One region of the Stenotrophomonas maltophilia group sp. P373 genome, then DNA from elsewhere that is predicted to be linked to it. Evidence: predicted binding sites of a transcription regulator. Region 1 holds the regulator's gene; each other region holds the start of a gene.

What was found. Region 1 encodes HrcA, which represses chaperone genes, less so after heat shock. Its sites were predicted from a motif close to TTNGCACTCNNNNNNNNNGAGTGCNAA; they were not measured.
Region 2: the regulator HrcA is predicted to act here: its motif matches at 2,646-2,672, upstream of ACSYHF_RS18395 (co-chaperone GroES).
Region 3: the regulator HrcA is predicted to act here: its motif matches at 2,165-2,191, upstream of rpoH (RNA polymerase sigma factor RpoH).

Annotation. Positions count from the first base shown of each region.
Region 1 is NZ_CM129994.1:1,750,214-1,754,946, forward strand. Features, by position in the region: gene recN (DNA repair protein RecN) at 1-1,475, opposite strand, end outside; gene hrcA (heat-inducible transcriptional repressor HrcA) at 1,591-2,655, shown strand; gene grpE (nucleotide exchange factor GrpE) at 2,719-3,234, shown strand; gene dnaK (molecular chaperone DnaK) at 3,415-4,733, shown strand, end outside.
Region 2 is NZ_CM129994.1:3,965,669-3,970,401, reverse strand. Features, by position in the region: gene ACSYHF_RS18410 (protein-disulfide reductase DsbD domain-containing protein) at 1-212, opposite strand, end outside; gene cutA (divalent-cation tolerance protein CutA) at 209-547, opposite strand; gene ACSYHF_RS18400 (endonuclease) at 616-2,406, opposite strand; gene ACSYHF_RS18395 (co-chaperone GroES) at 2,719-3,006, shown strand; gene groL (chaperonin GroEL) at 3,088-4,733, shown strand, end outside.
Region 3 is NZ_CM129994.1:4,001,687-4,006,419, forward strand. Features, by position in the region: gene purD (phosphoribosylamine--glycine ligase) at 1-1,143, shown strand, start outside; gene rpoH (RNA polymerase sigma factor RpoH) at 1,278-2,153, opposite strand; gene ung (uracil-DNA glycosylase) at 2,432-3,145, opposite strand; gene ACSYHF_RS18575 (response regulator) at 3,142-3,984, opposite strand; gene ftsX (permease-like cell division protein FtsX) at 3,992-4,733, opposite strand, start outside.

The sequences.
Region 1 (4,733 bases):
AGGTGGGTCACGCACAGCACCTGGCGCTTCTCGCCGAGCGCGCGCAGCTTCTGGCCGACGATGTCAGCCACCGCGCCGCCGATGCCGGAGTCGACCTCGTCAAACACCATGGTCGGCACCGCATCCAGGTCCAGCGCGGCCACTTCGATGGCCAGCGAAATACGTGACAGTTCACCGCCCGAGGCCACCTTGCGCAGGGCGCGCGGCGGTTGGCCGGCGTTGGCCGCCACCAGGAACTCGACGCGCTCGGCACCCTGCGGGTCGGGCTTGCCGCTGTCCTGTGGCTCCAGTTCGATCAGGAACTGGCCGCCGCCCATGCCGAGCTCGGCGATGATGCCGGTGGTGGTGGCCGACAGTTCGGCAGCGGCGCTGCGGCGGCTGGCGGTCAGCACTTCAGCCTGTACGCGCCAGGCGGCGGCGGCCTTGTCGATCTCGCCGGCCAGGCGCTGCAGGCGCTCGTCGGCGCCACGCAGCTGCTCCACTTCGGCATGCATGCGCTCACGTTGCGCGCCCAGCTCGTCCATCGGCACGCGGTGCTTGCGGGCCAGGTCGTGCAGGCGGCCGAGGCGGCGCTCGTTCTCCTCGAACTGTTCCGGGTCGGCGTCGAGGTCGTCATGCACCCGGTCCAGCAGCGACAGGGCTTCGTGCAGCTGGATCGAGGCGTTCTCGATCAGGCCGTCCACCTCGCCCAGGCGCGGGTCGTGCTCGACCAGCCGCGACAGCTCGTGGCGCACTTGCTGCAGCAGGTCCAGCGCGGAGCTGCCGTCTTCACCGTTGAGCTGGTTGCTGGCCGCCTGGCAGGCGCTCAGCAGGGCGCTGGCGTGGGCCTGGCGACGGTGGCTGGCGCCAAGCGCGGCAATCGATTCCGGTTCCAGGTCCTCGCGGTCCAGTTCGCGCAGCTGGTGCTCCAGGAAGCCGATCCGGTCACTGACGTCGCCCTGTTGCGACAACGCCAGCGATTCATCGACCAGTGCCTGCCAGGCCGCGGCGGCGTGGCGCACCTGGCGGCGCTCGTTCTCGTTGCCGGCATAGGCATCCAGCAGGGCCAGCTGCGACGGGCGCGCCAGCAGCGCCTGCTGTTCATGCTGGCCGTGGATCTCCACCAGCAGCGAGGCCAGGTCGCCCAGCTGTGCCAGCGTCACCGGGCGGCCATTGATCCAGGCCCGCGAGCCGCCGTCGGCGCGGATCACGCGGCGCAGCTGGCATTGGTCCTCGTCGTCCAGCTCGTTGTCGGCCAGCCACTGGCGGGCGGCCTGCAGCTGCTCCAGCGCGAACTCGGCGGAAAGCTCGGCGCGTGCGGCACCATGGCGGACCACGCCGCTGTCAGCGCGCAGGCCGGACAGGAAGCCCAGTGCGTCGACCATCAGCGACTTGCCGGCGCCAGTCTCGCCTGAAACCACGGTCATGCCTGGCCCGAACTCCAGTTCGGTGGCGCGGACGACGGCGAAATCCTTGATCGAAAGATGTCTGAGCATGGGTAAGGGGGTGTCAGCAGCCGCGCAACGCTAGCACGCGGGCGCGGGAGGTCCAATGACTTGCCAAGGCGATGCGCCGCCATTATCTAGTGTCCGTGTCTCACAGGTTGATTCCATGCACGGTTCTCCCGACCAGCTTGCCCCGCGTGCGCGCCACCTGCTGCGCACGCTGATCGCGCGATACATCCAGGACGGCGAGCCGGTCGGCTCGCAGACGCTGGCGCGCGTGGCCGGCCTGGAGGTCAGCCCGGCCACCATCCGCAACATCCTGGGCGACCTGGAGGATCTGGGCCTGCTGGCCTCGCCACATACCTCGGCCGGCCGCGTCCCGACCGCGCATGGCTACCGGGTGTTCGTCGACAGCCTGCTGCAGATGCAGCCGCCGGGCGAGGGCGAGCTGGCCCGGTTGCGCCAGGAACTGGCCGGTGGCGGCAGCACCCAGGCCCTGCTCGGCAGCGCCTCGGAGCTGCTGTCGGCGATGAGCCACTTCGTCGGCGTGGTCAGCGCACCGCGGCGCGAGCAGTTCGCCTTCCGCCAGATCGATTTCGTGGCGCTGGATGGGCGCCGGGTGCTGGCGATCCTGGTATTTGCCGACAACGAGGTGCAGAACCGGGTGATCGAGACCCGGCAGGAGTTTGCGCCAGGCCAGCTGGAGCAGGTCGCCAACTACCTCAATGCGCATTTCGCCGGCCTGCCGATGGCCGAGATCCGTACCCGACTGCTGCTGGAGCTGCGCGACGCCCGGTCCGAACTGGAGCAGTTGCTGGCCCACAGCATCGAACTGGCCGAGCAGGCCCTGCAGCCGGCGGCCGACGACATGCTGGTGGCCGGGCAGACCCGCTTGATGGGCGTGCAGGACCTGTCCGACCTGGAGCGCCTGCGCGAACTGTTCGAGCTGTTCTCCAGCAAGCGCGAGATCCTGCAGCTGCTGGAGCGGACCATCCAGGCGCCGGGGGTGCGCATCTTCATCGGCGAAGAGACCGGAATGATGCCGCTGCAGGGCGTCTCGCTGGTCACTGCCCCGTACACCGCCAATGGCCAGGTGCTGGGCGTGCTGGGCGTGATCGGTCCCAAGCGGATGGCCTACGACCGGGTGATCCCGCTGGTCCAGGCCACCGCCGATGTGCTTGGCGCGGCCTTTTCACCGGCCGGACGCACGCCGGGAACATCCGACGCTTGAAACGCAGCATCCCGCCCACACTAGGGTGGGTGGAGGCGGAGAGTGACCGCCAGGGACCCAGACATGAACCACGAACATCCAGATATCGAATCCCAGCAGAGTGCCGCCGATGCGGCTGCCACCGCCGGCGTCAACGACGAAGTCGAGCGCCTGCGCGCCGAAGTCGAGCAGGTCAAGGCCGATGCGCTGCGTGAGCGCGCCGACCTGGAAAACCAGCGCAAGCGTGTTGCCCGTGACATCGAGCAGGCCCGCAAGTTCGCCAACGAGAAGCTGCTGGGCGAGCTGCTGCCGGTGTTCGACAGCCTGGATGCCGGCCTGAAGGCCGCCGGCGACGACCCGCACCCGCTGCGCGAAGGCTTGGAGCTGACCTACAAGCAGCTGCTGAAGGTCGCCGCCGACAACGGCCTGGCGCTGCTGGATCCGATCGGCCAGCCGTTCAACCCGGAACACCACCAGGCCATCAGCCAGGTGCCGACCCCGGGCGCTGCCCCGGGCAGCGTGGTGACCGTGTTCCAGAAGGGCTACCTGCTCAACGAGCGCCTGCTGCGGCCGGCGCTGGTGGTGGTGGCCGCCGACTGATCCGGCAGGGCCGGGCGGCGGACAGACCCGTCACCCGACCCGACGCTGAACGCGCCGGATCGTCGGAAACACAGCGTTCGGGAGGTGGCTTGAATGTTCCACGGGCCTTCCCCACATCGTATTCATCCACCGGCCGAACGGCCGGACTGACCCCAACAAGCATCCTCAGGAGTCTCCCCCATGGGCAAGATCATTGGTATCGACCTCGGCACCACCAACTCGTGCGTGGCGATCATGGACGGCGGCAAGGCCCGCGTCATCGAGAATTCGGAAGGCGATCGCACCACCCCGTCGATCGTCGCCTACACCAAGGACGGCGAAGTCCTGGTCGGTGCCTCGGCCAAGCGCCAGGCCGTGACCAACCCGAAGAACACCTTCTACGCGGTGAAGCGCCTGATCGGCCGCAAGTTCACCGATGGCGAGGTGCAGAAGGACATCGCCCACGTCCCGTACAGCATCCTGGCCCATGACAATGGCGATGCCTGGGTCGCCACCAGCGACGGCAAGAAGATGGCCCCGCAGGAAATCTCGGCCAAGGTGCTGGAGAAGATGAAGAAGACCGCCGAGGACTTCCTCGGTGAGAAGGTCACCGAAGCGGTCATTACCGTGCCGGCCTACTTCAACGACAGCCAGCGCCAGGCGACCAAGGACGCCGGTCGCATCGCTGGCCTGGACGTCAAGCGCATCATCAACGAGCCGACCGCGGCTGCGCTGGCCTACGGCCTGGACAAGGGCGACAACAAGGATCGCAAGATCGTGGTGTACGACCTGGGCGGCGGCACCTTCGACGTCTCGGTGATCGAGATCGCCAATGTCGACGGCGAGAAGCAGTTCGAAGTGCTGGCCACCAACGGCGACACTTTCCTGGGTGGCGAAGACTTCGACAACCGCGTCATCGAGTACCTGGTTGAAGAATTCAACAAGGACCAGGGCATCGACCTGCGCAAGGATCCGCTGGCCCTGCAGCGCCTGAAGGATGCTGCCGAGCGCGCCAAGATCGAGCTGTCCAGCGCCCAGCAGACCGAAGTGAACCTGCCGTACGTCACCGCTGACGCGTCGGGTCCGAAGCACCTGAACATCAAGCTGACCCGCGCCAAGCTGGAAGCACTGGTGGACGACCTGATCAAGAAGTCGATCGAGCCGTGCCGCGTCGCCCTGAACGATGCCGGCCTGCGTTCGAGCGACATCAGCGAAGTGATCCTGGTCGGCGGCCAGACCCGCATGCCGAAGGTGCAGCAGGCGGTGACCGAGTTCTTCGGCAAGGAACCGCGCAAGGACGTCAACCCGGACGAAGCCGTGGCACTGGGTGCGGCGATCCAGGGCGGCGTGCTGGGCGGCGACGTCAAGGACGTGCTGCTGCTGGACGTGACCCCGCTGTCGCTGGGTATCGAAACCATGGGTGGCGTGTTCACCAAGATCATCGAGAAGAACACCACCATCCCGACCAAGGCCTCGCAGGTGTTCTCCACCGCCGAGGACAACCAGTCGGCCGTGACCGT
Region 2 (4,733 bases), 2.2 Mb from region 1:
GGATCCGCCTTGACGCTGGTGCGGTGGCGATACAGGTAGTAGCCCGGTGCGATCTTGAACTGCAGTTGCACCTGGCCCCGTTCGGGGGCAGTGGCGGTCAGCGCGAACGCCTGGTCCACCGGCAGCAGGTCCTTCTCATCCAGGGCCAAGGCGGGCAGCGAGAGCCACAACAGGGCGCACAAGGCAGCGCCACGCGCAAACAGAGTCTTCAATCAGTGTCCTCCCGGGTCTGTGCCCGGATCCAGTCCAGATATGCCGGCAGGCCGGCCCGGGTTTCGACCGCGATGCACTCCGGGAGTTCATACGGATGCAGTTCGACGATCCGGGCGATTGCGTCATCGACGCGGCTCGCGGTGGTCTTTACCAGCAGCTGCAGCTCGGCATCGGTGGTCACCTCGCCCTGCCAGCGGTAGGTGGACTGCGCGCCATCAAGGCGGGTCACGCACGCGGCCAGGCGCTCGCCGACCAGCGCGTGCGCGATGCGCTCGGCACTGGCCCGGTCCGGGCAGGTGGTCAACAGCAGCAGGACGGGATCGACGGTCGGCATGACCGTCGAGTATAGGGCCGCCGCCGGGTCTGGGCCCGGCGGCGGCAGTGGACCGCAGCGTTGCGCGGTCAGTTGGCCAGCTGGCAGGTGGCTGGCTTGGCCGAGGTGAACAGGGCCGGGGTGGCCCACTCGGGGTGATCGATGAACGGGTTGCGATTGCCCTGGAAGCTGTAGACCACGTCATTGCGGGCACGCTCGGCATCATCCGGCGGATCGGACAGGTGCCAGTCGATCAGCGTCGACAGCAGGCCCATGTAGGCCGGCGAACTGCTGGTCTTGACGATCTTGCTGCGGTCGTCGGTCAGCTCCAGGTCCGGCTCGGACTGACCGGTGGCCGCATCCTTGCCACCCTCATAGCGGATCGCCATGTACATCACCGCACGCGCCATGTCGCCCTTGCGCTTGCCCCACACCTCGAAGGTGCCGGTGTTGCCGTCCGGCGTGCGCACCCAGTTGGAATTGCCCGGGTAGCCACCGCTGCCGCCGCCCTGCCCATTGTTGGCTTCGGTGGCACGCTCGCCGCAGCTGGCATCGCACTTGGCGAACGGCTTGTTGCCACGGTCGGCGTTCCACTGCGCGTCGGTCAGGTACAGCATGTGGGTGTCGGTGTACGGCGCGTAGGGCAGGCCCTTGTCACCCGTGGTGGTGGCAAAGCCCAGCGAGTTCGGCCAAGTGTGCTCGCGGTTGTAGGTCAGGCCGCTGCCGGTGCCCGCACGATCACTGACCTTGGCGTAGCTGCGGTTGCGGTAGGCATCGAGGATGCGGTCCGGGTTGTTCGGATCCTCGTCGGCGATTTCCAGGATGGTCCAGGTGCTGGTGCCCGAGCCGCTGTACGGGTAGGCGGTGTGGCCCTTGATGGTGGCGTGCAGCGAGCAGCGCAGCTGGCTGGGGCTGCTGGTGTTGACCCTGGAGTAGTAGCCGGCCGGCACGCCCGGGTTGCCCGGGTCCGGATTGCCGCCGGTGCTGGCCACGGTGAAGGCGATGCGGCTGTCGGCGGCCGGATGCGCGCCCTGCAGGTCGGTGATGCGCGCGGCGCGGATGTCGAAGCGGCAGGCTTCACCGGCCACCAGCGCGGTATTGGTGGACAGCTTCACGCTGCGGCCGTTGGCCGGGAAGGTCAGCGGCACGCTGCCGGAGGTGCCGCAGCTCAGGGCGAAGGCGCCACTGGCCAGGTTCACCGTCTCGCTGAACACCACTTCCAGGTCGGCGGCAGCGGGGAAGGTGCTGCTGCCCTGCGCCGGGGTGGTGGTGGAGACTGACGGCGGCGTGTTGGGGCCTGGCGTGCCACCGCCGCTGAAGGTCTGGCCGTTGTTGCAGCTGCCGAACGTCTGGCCGGCAGATTCGGCCCAGGTGAAGTGGGCGTACTGGCTGCCGCTGCCGGTCAGCTGCAGCGAGGTGCCCGGCGCGGTGCTGTTGCTTTCGGCCACCGGGATGTTCTGGCTGGTCATGCCGGCAGCAGGGCCACCGGAGGCGGTGATGGCACCCTCGTAGCTGAGGAACTGGACCACCTTGCCGCTGGCATCGACCAGCGCGATGCCGTCGTTCGGACCATTCTGGAGGCCGTTGGTCGGATAGTTGACCACAGCGATACTGGCGCTGCCGCAGCCGGCGGCGGTGCCGGCCGGGACCGGGGTGTTGGCATAGACGGTGGCGGCCGACGGATTGCTGCCGTTGTAGAGGTACAGGCGGTAGCCGGACAGGTCCTCACCGGCAGTGGCTACGACCTCGATCGCTTCGCCGACGTCACCGGCGGCGGTGCTGTCGTCGTAGTGCAGTTCATTGATGAAGACCTCGGCCTGGGCCGGCGCGGCGGCCAGCGCCAGCAGGCAGGCGGCGGCAAGCGGGGACAGCAATCGCATCGACTACTCCTTGTGATTGGGAATGCCTGACCGAGCCTAAGGCCGATCCAGTGACACTTTGTCGTAAATGAACGTCAGATATCTGACAGTGCGACGCTTGTCACCGAAATTGTCCAGGACCGACGCGTTGGCCGACGCGCGCGGGCGGAAAAATTTTTTTCATTCCGCCCTTGAAAGGGGACGGCGGGGCTCCATCTCTGCCCTGCTCCCGACGTTGTCGGGTTTCTTCACGTGCGGTTCTGGCACTCGCCCGGGGTGAGTGCTAACATCGCCGGACTTTTTTAGACCAATCAATCACTTAAGAGGTCTCCTATGAGCATCAAGCCGCTGCACGACCGCGTTGTGGTCAAGCCGATCGAAGCCGACGAAATCTCCGCCGGTGGCATCGTCATCCCCGACTCGGCCAAGGAAAAGTCCACCAAGGGTGAGGTCGTGGCCGTCGGCCCGGGCAAGCCGCTGGACAACGGCAACGTGCGCGCGCCGTCGCTGAAGGTCGGCGACAAGGTCATCTACGGCCAGTACGCCGGCAGCTCGTACAAGAGCGAAGGCGTCGAATACAAGGTCCTGCGCGAAGACGATGTGCTCGCCGTCATCGGCTGAGCCTCGGCGCGACCTGTTTCAACCTGATCCCAAACTCCCAGCCGCCGGGCATCGTCCGGCGCTACCAATGAGGTAAATGCAATGGCTGCCAAGGATATTCGTTTCGGTGAAGACGCCCGTTCGCGCATGGTGCGCGGCGTCAATGTTCTCGCCAATGCCGTCAAGGCCACCCTGGGCCCGAAGGGCCGCAACGTCGTGCTGGAAAAGAGCTTCGGCGCCCCGACCATCACCAAGGACGGCGTCTCCGTCGCCAAGGAAATCGAACTGGCTGACAAGTTCGAGAACATGGGCGCGCAGATGGTGAAGGAAGTTGCGTCGCGCACCAACGACGATGCCGGCGACGGCACCACCACCGCCACCGTGCTGGCCCAGGCCCTGATCCGCGAAGGCGCCAAGGCCGTTGCCGCCGGCATGAACCCGATGGACCTCAAGCGCGGTATCGACAAGGCCGTTTCGGCTGCCGTCGCCGAGCTGAAGAACATCTCCAAGCCGACCGCCGACGACAAGGCGATTGCCCAGGTCGGTACCATCTCGGCCAACTCGGATGAGTCGATCGGCCAGATCATTGCTGACGCGATGAAGGAAGTCGGCAAGGAAGGCGTCATCACCGTTGAAGAAGGCTCGGGCCTGGACAACGAGCTGGACGTGGTCAAGGGCATGCAGTTCGACCGCGGCTACCTGTCGCCGTACTTCATCAACAACCAGCAGTCGCAGACCGCTGACCTGGATGACCCGTTCATCCTGCTGCACGACAAGAAGATCTCCAACGTCCGTGACCTGCTGCCGGTGCTGGAAGGCGTCGCCAAGGCCGGCAAGCCGCTGCTGATCGTGGCCGAGGAAGTTGAAGGCGAAGCGCTGGCGACCCTGGTGGTCAACACCATCCGTGGCATCGTCAAGGTCGTGGCCGTCAAGGCCCCGGGCTTCGGCGACCGTCGCAAGGCGATGCTGGAAGACATGGCCGTGCTGACCGGCGGCACCGTGATCTCCGAAGAAGTCGGCCTGTCGCTGGAAAAGGCCACCATCAAGGACCTGGGCCGCGCCAAGAAGGTGCAGGTCTCCAAGGAGAACACCACCATCATCGACGGCGTCGGCGACAAGGCCAACGTTGATGCACGCGTGGCGCAGATCAAGACCCAGATCCAGGACACCTCCTCGGATTACGATCGCGAGAAGCTGCAGGAACGCGTGGCCAAGCTGGCCGGCGGCGTTGCGGTGATCAAGGTCGGCGCCTCGACCGAAATCGAAATGAAGGAAAAGAAGGATCGCGTCGACGACGCCCTGCACGCCACCCGTGCAGCCGTTGAAGAAGGCGTGGTCCCGGGCGGCGGCGTTGCCCTGGTCCGCGCGATCACCGCGCTGGCCGGCCTGAAGGGTGCCAACGAAGACCAGAACCACGGCATCCAGATTGCCCTGCGTGCGATGGAAGCCCCGCTGCGCGAGATCGTGGCCAACGCCGGCGACGAGCCGTCGGTCATCATCAACAAGGTCAAGGAAGGCACCGGCAGCTTCGGCTACAACGCGGCCACCGGCGAGTTCGGCGACATGCTGCAGTTCGGCATCCTGGACCCGACCAAGGTGACCCGTTCGGCCCTGCAGAACGCGGCCTCGATCGCCGGCCTGATGATCACCACCGAAGCCATGGTTGCCGAAGCTCCGAAGAAGGACGAGCCGGCCATGGGCGGCGCTGGTGGCATGGGTGGCATGGGCGGCATGGGCGGCATGGACTT
Region 3 (4,733 bases), 2.2 Mb from region 1:
GTGAAGGTGACCGATATCGACGGCCTGCTGGCGCTGGCCCAGGCCGAAGGCGTGGCGTTGACCGTGGTCGGCCCGGAAATACCGCTGGTGGCCGGCGTGGTCGACCGCTTCCGCGCCGCCGGCCTGCGCATCTTCGGGCCGACCGCCGCCGCCGCGCAGCTGGAAGGCAGCAAGGCCTACGCCAAGGACTTCCTGGCCCGCCACAACATCCCCACCGCGTTCTATGCCGTGCACACCGACGTGGACGCTGCCCTGGCCTACATCCGCGAGAAGGGCGCACCGATCGTGGTCAAGGCCGATGGCCTGGCCGCCGGCAAGGGCGTGATCGTCGCAATGACGTTGGCCGAAGCCGAAGACGCAGTGCGTGACATGCTCTCCGGCAACGCGTTCGGCGATGCCGGCGCCCGCGTGGTGATCGAGGAATTCCTCGATGGCGAGGAAGCCAGCTTCATTTCGATGGTGGACGGCGTGCATGCGCTGCCGATGGCCACCTCGCAGGACCACAAGCGCGTCGGCGACGGCGACACCGGCCCCAACACGGGTGGCATGGGCGCGTACTCGCCGGCCCCGGTGGTCACCCCGGAGGTGCATGCACGCGTGATGCGCGAAGTGGTGAACCCGACCGTGCAGGGCATGATCGCCGACGGCATCCCGTTCACCGGTTTCCTCTACGCCGGCCTGATGATCGATGCCAGCGGCGCGCCGAAGGTAATTGAATTCAACGTGCGCTTCGGCGATCCGGAAACCCAGCCGGTGATGCTGCGCCTGCAGTCGGACCTGGTCGAGCTGATGGAAGCGGCCATCGACGGCCGGCTGGAACAGGTGCAGGCGCACTGGGACCCGCGCCCGTCGCTGGGCGTAGTGATGGCCGCCCGGCCGTATCCGGAATCGCCGATCACCGGTGATGTGATTTCCGGCCTGGGCGACGTGCCGGCCAGCGCCAAGGTGTTCCATGCCGGTACGGCACTGGATGCGCAGGGCCAGGTGGTCAGTGCCGGTGGCCGCGTGCTGTGCGTGGCCGCACTGGGCGACAGCGTGCGCGACGCACAGGCCAATGCCTATGCCGGCGTGGCCAAGGTGACCTGGGCCAACGCGTTCCACCGCACCGACATCGGCTGGCGCGCGATCGCACGCGAGGGCTGAGGCCGCGCCGCAGCCACGCATGGCGTGGCTCTACTGACACTGGGTAGATCCACGCCATGCGTGGATGAGAACGCCACCGAAAAGAAAAGGCCCGGCAATGCCGGGCCTTTTCCTAGCTTCAACGCCATCCCGCCTTACGCGGTGAACAGCGCCTTCATCTTCTTCAGCGCGTTCGCCTCGACCTGGCGGATGCGCTCGGCCGACACGCCGTACTCGTCGGCCAGCTCCTGCAGCGTCACCTTGCTGTCGGCATCCAGCCAGCGACGACGGATGATGTCGCGCGAACGCGCATCCAGTTCGGCCAGGCCTTCGCGCAGCAGCTGCATCTGGTTGTCTTCGCTGTCCTCGCGCTCGTAGGCCATCGACGGGTCTTCGTCATCGGCAACCAGGAACGCAGCCGGCGACGGCGGGGCGTGCTCGTTGTCCTCGTCGGTCGGCGCATCGAAACCGATATCGCGACCGGACAGGCGCGACTCCATTTCCATGACCTCGCGCTCGGACACGTTCAGGTCCTTGGCCACCGCGCTGACTTCAGCCGCGTTCATCCAGCCCAGGCGCGTCTTCGACTTGCGCAGGTTGAAGAACAGCTTGCGCTGCGCCTTGGTGGTGGCGACCTTCACGATGCGCCAGTTCTTCAGGATGAACTCGTGCATTTCGGCACGGATCCAGTGCACGGCGAAGGAGACCAGGCGCACGCCCATGTCCGGGTCGAAGCGCTTGACCGCCTTCATCAGGCCGATGTTGCCTTCCTGGATCAGGTCGCCCAGCGCGAGGCCGTAGCCGTTGTAGCCGCGGGCCACGTGCACCACGAAGCGCAGGTGCGAATGCACCAGCTCGCGGGCGGCGTCCAGATCGTTGCCGTCGCGGAAGCGACGGGCCAGGTCCTGTTCGTCATCGACCGACAGCACCGGGATCTGGTGCACGGCACCGATGTAGGCGTCCAGCGAACCGAGCGCACTGGGAATCGGGAGATTGTTTGCCACAAGGGCAGTAGAGGTGTTCTGGCTCATAGGCACCCATCTTAGCAGTCCGGGATTTGGACTGCTAAAGGAGGAAAAAGTTCCAGCATCCTATTGATGCAACACTGGTCCCAAACAGAGCCCTACCGTAGCGCGATTTGATGACAGTGGCGAGCATGCTTTTCGGGATTCACAATCCCTTGGAATTCAAGCAATTACCTGGCAGAACCCGGCCGATTTCAGTCAAGCGGAGCTGAACGGGCCGTTCTGCAGACCCATTCAGGCCCGGAGACGTTGCCCGGTGTTCAGGCCCAGCAGCCCGACGGTGCTCAGAGCGCCGAACGCGGCGGCAGCGACCAGTCGATCGGGGCCTGGCCGCGGCGCTGCAGGTACTCGTTGGCCATCGAGAAATGCCGGCAGCCGAGGAAGCCACGATGGGCCGACAGCGGCGACGGGTGCGGCGACTTCAGCACGCGATGGCGACGGGTGTCGATGACCTTGCCCTTCTGCTGCGCATAGGCGCCCCACAGCATGAACACCAGGCCTTCGCGTTCGCGGTTGAGCACATCCACCACGTGATCGGTGAAGCCCTCCCAGCCACGTCCCTGGTGGGCACCAGCCTTGCCCTCTTCCACCGTCAGCACGGCATTGAGCAGCAGCACCCCACGTTGCGCCCACGGAATCAGGCAGCCGTGGTCCGGGCGCGGGATGCCGAGATCGCTCTCGATCTCCTTGTAGATGTTCAGCAGCGACGGCGGCACCGGCACGCCCGGCGGCACCGAGAAACTCAGGCCATGCGCCTGGCCGCGGCCGTGATACGGGTCCTGCCCGAGGATCACCACCTTCACCTGCTCGAACGGCGTGGCGTCGAACGCGGCGAAGATCTGCGGGCCGGGCGGGAACACCGCCGCGCCACTGGCCTTGCGCTGGCGCAGGAAGCTGGACAGCTCGCGCATCTGCGGCTGCAGCAGGTAATCGCCGACATGCTGCTTCCAGCTCGGTTCCAGCTGGATCGTCGGGGTGTCGGCTACTTCATCCATCATCGAATCAGGGGTCCATCGTTCAATCGGGCCAGGCGCAGCTGGAACAGCACCTTGGTGACCAGCAGCCGCTCTTCGATCGGCTTGAGCACCAGGTCATTGGCACCGGACTGCAGCAGCCCGGTCTGGTTGTGCGGGTTGCCGTCACCGGTCATCACCAGCACCGGCAGGCGGCGCTTGCCGTAACCGAAGTCCACGCGCACGCGCTGCACCACGTCGCGCCCGCTCAGTTCGCCCTTCAGGGTGACATCGGTCAGTACCAGGTCGATGCGGTGGCGGCTGCGGCCCAGCGACTCGGCAGTGAGCAGGGTGAATGCCTCTTCGGCGCTGACCACGTGCAGTACGTTCAGCTGCTGCCGCTCAAGCATGCGCTTGGTGGCCTCGGCCACCACGCGGCTGTCCTCGATGTAGAGGATGGTGGCGCCGGGGATGGTCTGCGGCTGCACATAGCCACGGATGAAGGTCGCCAGTGCCTCATGGCCCAGCGCCTTGTCGAAATAGTCGGTGACGTACTCGGTGAAGCGACGCTGCTCCAGGTGCTGCTGGGCATCGCCGGACACAACGATCACCGGCACATAGGCCTGGCCGGCGGCTTCGCGCACCATCCGCGCCAGCGCCAGGCCGTCGCCATCGCGCAGGGTCAGCGAGGTCGTCACCAGGTCCACCGGGCCTTGCGCCAGCGCCTGCTGCGCATCCTCGATGCTGTCGCAGCCGATCACCTCCACGCCCGGCAGGTCACGCTGCAGGACATCGGCGATCAGCTTGCGGACCAGCTTCGAACCATCGACCACCATCACCCGCGTCGCGGGCCCTTCAAGGTGCTTCAGCGCTTGCGGTTGCATGCCGGTCTCAGGTGTCGGTCGGGCGGGTCTGGCGGAGGAAGTGGCCGGTCACCAGCCAGGCGCCCAGCCAGCCCAGCAGCAGCGTGCCGACCAGGACCAGGCCGCCGTGCAGCAGGTCCAGGCCATGCAGCACGAACGGGCTGCCGTAGCTGCGCGAGAGTTCGGCCAGCGGCACGCGCAGGGCGGCACCGGCGGCGCCGATCAGGGCCAGCGCTACCGCGCCGGCGCCCAGACCGTACCACGCGCCCAGGTACAGGAACGGGCGGCGGATGAAGCCATCGCTCGCGCCGAGCAGCTGCAGCACGCCGATCTCTTCGCGACGGGCCTGGATGTCAAGGCGCACCGTGTTGCCGACCACCAGCGCGGCGCCCACGCCGAGCAGCACCGACAGCACCTGCACCAGCCGTGCACCGAACGCCAGCCAGGCGTCCAGGCGCTGGCGCCACAGCGCATCGTGCTGCACCAGGTCGGCCTCGGGCAGGCTTTCCAGCGCGCGTGCCAGGCGTGCGTCGTCCTTGCCCTGGCCCGGGGTGATCACCAGCAGCGAGGGCAACGGATTGTCGTTGAGCGCATCGATCGCCTCACCGAGGCCGGCATCGCGCAGTTCCTGCAGGCCCTGCTCGGGTGTGCGCACATTCACTTCGGCCACGTCATCGCGGTCGCGCAGCTGGCCGGCCAGGCGAAGCGCACCGGGACCATCGATGTTGCCCTTCAGGAACACGTTGATGTCGCGCGACTGCTGCACGCTG